One region of the Pseudomonas sp. KH_024_B2 genome, then DNA from elsewhere that is predicted to be linked to it. Evidence: riboswitches for the same ligand, from Rfam matches in the RefSeq annotation. Region 1 holds a riboswitch; the other holds the start of a gene.

Region 1 (3,104 bases):
GGCTTCTTCTTCCGTGCAGCCGATGGAACATTGCTTGAGGATCTCGCCGTCGATGCCCAGCTCGCCGAATTCATTGACGATGACCGCGATGCGCCGACCCTGAGCGTTATCGAGCATGTGCCGCAGCAAGGTGGTTTTGCCCGAGCCGAGGAAGCCGGTAACGATGGTGACGGGAAGTTTGGCCAGTGTTTTCATCGGATGCCCTTTGGCAAGGTGGCGGGCATACGGGACGACAACCGCGCGCATAGGGGCGCAAGAGTTCGCCACCGGATCACCCCGCCCGGTTGTAGTGAGAATCTGGACGAGGCAGGTCTCCTGGCTGACGGTGTGCCGGTCTTGTTGACCTGGCATTCACTGCGCCTTCCCGCGAACCCTTTGGACGGGGTTTGCAGTGGCGTGGCAGCGAACATCACCGTTCACAGTTGCGGGGGCAGCCGCGGCATTGACCGCGTTCCCTTCTTAGCTTCGGATCGAGCACCGAAGAACCTCGAAAGCGCAAGGCTACGCAGTGCTGGGGGGCGGGTCAATGTTCAAGCTGAGATCTGTGGTGACTGTACTGGCCCCTTCGCGGGCAAGCCCGCTCCCACATGTTGACCGAGTATCCCTGTGGGAGCGGGCTTGCCCGCGAAGGGGACGCCTCGGTCTAACAGGTGAGAACCCTTGCCAATTGACGCCCATCCCCTGCTCATGTTCTCCTTCACACCTTGTTACGGGTGCCCTTCACAGGGTGAAACGGGAAACCGGTGCGTCATGTGCTTTACTCAAAGCCTTGATCAGTCCGGTGCTGCCCCCGCAACGGTAAGCGAGTGAAGAGTCAGATCCACTGTGCCAGCAGTACGGCATGGGAAGGCGACTCCTGCAGGTTCGGGTGCAAGCCCTGCCCCTCGCGAGCCCGGAGACCGGCCCGCTACACACACATAACAAACCCGCGGTGGGCGGGCGCTGTTCAGACCTCTGCATGCCTGTCTTGCGGGGTTTCCATGCGCTCCATTCACCCGCTGACACATCAGAGGGAAGCGCCATGTCGATCATCACCAGCACCCGCCACACAGACGCCAGCAGCACTACATCCACCCTGAGCCAACGCCTGGTTGCCGCTATCGGCGCATCGATTCTGGGCGCGTGCCTTGTGTACTTCGCCGGTTTCTCGCACATCGAAGCGGTGCACAACGCCGCCCACGACACCCGTCACAGCTCCGCCTTTCCGTGCCATTGAGACCTGCTGACATGATCAAGCGAATCGCGCAAACCGCAGGTTTCACCGGGCTGCTCGCCGCCTTGTTGCTGACCCTGCTGCAAAGCTTCTGGGTCGCGCCGCTGATTCTCCAGGCGGAAACCTACGAAAATGCTCCGGCTGCCGAAGTTCACGAACATGCTGAAGGCGCTGTTGCCGCTCACAGCCATGACGCCGAAGCCTGGGGGCCGGAAGACGGCTGGCAGCGCGTGTTGTCGACCACCGGTGGCAATCTGGTGGTGGCGGTCGGTTTCGCCCTGATGCTCGCCGGCCTCTATACCCTGCGCGCACCGAACCGTACCTCTCAGGGTTTGCTCTGGGGTCTGGCCGGTTACGCGACCTTCTGCCTGGCGCCGACCATGGGCTTGCCGCCCGAGCTGCCGGGTACTGCCGCAGCTGACCTGGCGCAGCGGCAGATCTGGTGGATCGGTACCGCGGCATCCACCGCCGTCGGTATCGCGCTGATCGTGTTCGGCAAGCATTGGGCGCTGAAGATTCTCGGCGTGGCGACTCTGGCCGTGCCGCACATCATTGGTGCACCACAGCCCGAAGTGCATTCGATGCTCGCCCCGGAAGCGCTCGAAGCCCAATTCAAAATCGCTTCGCAGCTGACCAACGCGGCGTTCTGGCTGGCCCTGGGCCTGATCAGCGCCTGGTTGTTCCGCCGCAAAAGCGCAGGTCAGTAACGCGCATGACGCCGATCAGCACAGCGCCGACCCTGGTGGTCGGCCTGGGCTGCCAGCGTGGCTGCCCCGCCAGCACGCTGCGGGCGCTGCTCGATCAGGCGTTGCAGGCCTATAACATCGAGCTTCGAGCGATCCGGGCCCTGGCCAGCATCGACCTGAAACGCGATGAACCTGGCCTGCTTCAGCTGGCCGAGCAATTGGCGCTGCCGCTGACGATCTTCACTAGTGCGCAACTCGCTGCCTACGAACCCCAACTCAGTCACCGCTCAGAGATCGCCTTTGAACGCACCGGCTGCTACGGCGTGGCCGAAAGCGCGGCTTTGGCACTCGCCGAACAGCTGGCGCAAAACCCGGCCAAACTGTTGATCACGCGACAAAAATACGCCCAGGCCACCTTTGCATTGGCGTCTGCTCAGTAAAATCCTCGATAATCCCCGCCCTTGATCATGAGCAATCTTCATCTGAAGAGCTGCCGCCACGACTTTGCACAGGAAACCGCCATGACCGTCTACTTTATCGGCGCAGGTCCCGGCGACCCGGAACTGATCACCATCAAAGGCCAGCGGCTGATCCGCAGTTGCCCGGTCATCATCTATGCCGGCTCCCTGGTGCCCGCTGCCGTACTGGAAGGCCACCAGGCAGAACAGCTGGTCAACAGCGCCGAGCTGCACCTGGAGCAGATCATCGACCTGATCAAGACCGCCCACGGCAAAGGCCAGGACGTGGCCCGGGTGCATTCCGGCGATCCGGGCCTGTACGGTGCGATTGGCGAGCAGATTCGCTATTTGCGCGAGCTGGATATTCCCTTTGAAATTGTTCCCGGCGTGACCGCGACGGCCGCCTGCGCGGCGCTGCTGGGCGCGGAGCTGACGCTACCGGATGTGTCCCAGAGCGTGATTCTGACCCGCTACGCCGACAAAACCGCGATGCCGGCCGGGGAAGAACTCGGCAGCCTGGCGCAGCATGGAGCGACCATGGCGATTCATCTGGGGGTCAATCATCTGGAAAAGATCATTGCCGAACTGGTCCCGCACTATGGTGTGGACTGCCCGATTGCAGTGATTCATCGCGCCACCTGGCCGGATCAGGACTGGGCCATTGGTACGCTGGCGGATATCGCGGAAAAGGTTCAGGCCAAGGGATTTCGCCGTACGGCGCTGATTCTGGTGGGTCGGGTGCTGGCC
Region 2 (3,104 bases), 730 kb from region 1:
GGCAATCCGCACACCGGTCAATAATGGCTCGGCGACGACGACCTCAGGCGCAGCGAACTCGACCGGCGGCGGCAACGCCACTTCGCAACTGCCGGCCAAAGCTTCGGCCGCCGCGTCGAGGCGCAGGTCCAGATCATTCAGTTCGCTGGCCTGCACCAGGCCCAGGTGCCGGCTCGGCAGTTCGATCCCGGTTTCCCGGGACAATGCGCCATACCAGCGCAAGCCCTCGGTCAGGCTGCCTTCGAGCAATTGCGCATGGCGCAAGGTGCCGACGCGGTTGGCCAGCACGCCGGCAAACGGCAAGTCCGGCTGATAACGCGCCAGGCCCAAGGCCAGGGCGCCGAAGGTCTGGGCCATGGCCGTGCCGTCGATCACTGCGAGCACCGGAACGCCGAAGTGCCGCGCCAGGTCAGCACTGGACGGCGTCCCGTCGAACAGGCCCATGACCCCTTCGATCAGGATCAGGTCAGCCTCGCCCGCCGCTTCCCACAACAGTCGGCGGCTTTCCTGTTCGCCGACCATCCACATGTCCAGTTGATACACCGGCGCACCGCTGGCGCGCTCGAGAATCATCGGGTCGAGAAAGTCCGGACCGCACTTGAACACACGAACCTTGCGTCCCTGATTGCGATGCAAGCGGGCCAGCGCGGCGGTCACGGTGGTCTTGCCCTGACCGGAAGCCGGCGCGGCGATCAATACCGCCGGGCAATGACGTGCATCACTACTCACAGCTCGATGCCTTTTTGCGCTTTGATCCCGGCCTGGAACGCATGCTTGAGCACACCCATTTCGGTGACCGTGTCGGCCAGATCGATCATCTCGGGCTTGGCGCCGCGACCGGTGACCAGCACATGCTGCATCGGCGGGCGAGCCTGCAAGTCGCTGAGCACCTGGTCCAGGTCCAGATAGCCGTGCTTGAGGGCGATGTTCAATTCGTCGAGCACCACCAGGCCGATGGCCGGGTCACGCAGCAGCTCACGGGACACTTGCCAGGCCGCTTCGGCCGCGGCGATGTCACGCTGACGGTCCTGGGTTTCCCAGGTGAAGCCTTCGCCCATCACGTGAAAGCGCACTTGCTCGGGGAAGCGTCGAAAGAACAGCTCCTCGCCAGTGCTGTTGCGGCCCTTGATGAACTGCACCACGCCGCATTGCATGCCATGGCCCATGGCCCGGGCAAGCATGCCGAACGCGGAGCTGCTTTTACCTTTGCCGTTGCCGGTCAGGACCAGCAGCAGCCCGCACTCGTTCGGTGAGTTGGCAATACGCTCGTCGATTACCGCTTTTTTGCGCAGCATGCGCGCCAGATGGCGTTCGTCACGATCGGGGGATTCAGTCATGGCAGCTCTCCACTAGGGTGGATAATGGGGGGCAGGAATAGAAATAGATGGCATAAGCCTGGCATCGCCCACCGTGATGCCGTTGGATGGATCAGGCCGGTCTCCGGGCTCATGAGTGGGTTTACTCCCGGACTGCACGCCTTCCCATGTCGACGTACGACACAGTGGCACAAAGCACAGTCTTGACTCATTTACCGTTGCGGGGGCAGCGCCGGGATCGCTGCCCGTTCTGTTAAAGAACGCACACTCACCGGCTTCCCTGTTTCACTCTGTCGACCCTCGGCCACAGAGCACCTGAAACAAGTCGCGAAGGTTAGAGGGTTGGGGGTGGAGCGTCAATTAAACCCGGGACGCCTGCCCGCGATTATGTGCCGTCGATCAATAAACTGACGCCAATCTTGTGCCACACTGAAAGCAGTGATATCAAATAGCCACAACCCCATCATCACAATAACAAGGGTGAGCAACATGCAAGGCATGATCATCAGCAATCCCAAGCTGGAATTCCTGCGCCCGGTGCTGGAGCGCTGGTTTGACTGTATCGATCGCTACAACCAGGTGCGCGGCGATAACGAATCGCCTTATTGGTTCGATGAACGAGCCAATCTTGGCCTGATCTCGGCTGCCGCCTGGATGGCGGAAATGGTTACCCTGGAACAGACCCCGAGCAAAAAACAGCAGGAAGACGGCGACCGCAACGGGCGTGCCGATCTCTTCATCGCCACCCAGGAAGAACGGGTCTATCTCCAGGCCACCCAGCGCTGGCCGCGGGTCAACAACCTGAATCTCACTCAAGCGCTGGCCGACATCGCTGGTGATGCGAAGAAAATCAGCTACGCCAGCGATCTGAAGCTTGGCTGCCTGTTCGTCGCCCCACAAAAGGCCCAGCAAAGCGCCACTCCCGAAGAACTGCAGGACATGCTCGACGACCTGCAAAAGGAACATACCTGCGCTGTGGCCTGGTATTTTCCTTACGCCTACCGCAAATTGCGCAATGAAGCCGGCAACTATCATCCGGGCATCGCCGTGCTGCTCAAAGAAGCGCGCGGCTGAGAGATTGATCCCTCCGGCACGGCGGCCAAGTGAAGCAATCGAGGCCGAACACATAACCTGTGGGAGCGTGGCTTGCCCGCGAAAAACGATGACGCGTAATGCCTAAAAAACCTCGGTGTTCGCTTCGCGGGCAAGCCCGCTCCCACAAAGGCTATTGCCTACCGCTTGCGGCACAACGTCAGCCCATCGCCTAACGGCAACAGCGACAAGTCGACACGCGAGTCATCCTTCAAGGCGCGGTTCAGCGCCTGGATGGCCCGGGTGTCTTCACTCTCGGGATTGACCTCGAGCACCCGCCCGCTCCACAGCGTGTTATCGAAAATCGCCAGGCCGCCGCTTCGCAGCAAACGCAAAGCGCTCTCCAGATAGGCCGGATAATTGGCTTTGTCGGCATCGATGAAGATCAAGTCGAAACAGCCGCCCTGCCCTTGCTGCTCGATCTGCGCCAGGGTTTCCAGCGCAGGTGCCAGGCGCAAATCAATCCGCTGCGCCACACCCGCCTCCTGCCAGTAACGGCGGGCGGTGGCATTGTAATCACCGGGGATATCGCAACAGATCAAGGTACCCTCTTCCGGCAAAGCCGAGGCCATGCATAAGGCGCTATAGCCGGTGAAAGTGCCGACTTCCAGCAAGCGCCTGGCGCCGGTCAGCTTGACCAATAACGCAAGGAACTGGCCCTGCTCGGGCGCCACCTGCCAGCGGGCCATGGGTAGC

What was found. A riboswitch is a leader RNA that binds a small molecule or an ion and turns the genes downstream of it on or off. The one in region 1 is predicted to bind cobalamin.
Region 2: linked by a shared signal. The riboswitch ahead of cobO (cob(I)yrinic acid a,c-diamide adenosyltransferase) and the one ahead of AC3I0A_RS17040 (CbtB domain-containing protein) in region 1 are both predicted to bind cobalamin.

What each region holds. Positions count from the first base shown of each region.
Region 1 is NZ_CM174502.1:3,673,927-3,677,030, forward strand. It holds gene cobW (cobalamin biosynthesis protein CobW) at 1-195, opposite strand, end outside; cobalamin riboswitch at 289-505, opposite strand; cobalamin riboswitch at 695-922, shown strand; gene AC3I0A_RS17040 (CbtB domain-containing protein) at 1,022-1,216, shown strand; gene AC3I0A_RS17045 (CbtA family protein) at 1,228-1,920, shown strand; gene AC3I0A_RS17050 (cobalamin biosynthesis protein) at 1,926-2,339, shown strand; gene cobM (precorrin-4 C(11)-methyltransferase) at 2,421-3,104, shown strand, end outside.
Region 2 is NZ_CM174502.1:4,408,659-4,411,762, forward strand. It holds gene AC3I0A_RS20605 (cobyrinic acid a,c-diamide synthase CobB) at 1-729, opposite strand, end outside; gene cobO (cob(I)yrinic acid a,c-diamide adenosyltransferase) at 726-1,337, opposite strand; cobalamin riboswitch at 1,415-1,650, opposite strand; gene AC3I0A_RS20615 (hypothetical protein) at 1,806-2,390, shown strand; gene AC3I0A_RS20620 (class I SAM-dependent methyltransferase) at 2,549-3,104, opposite strand, start outside.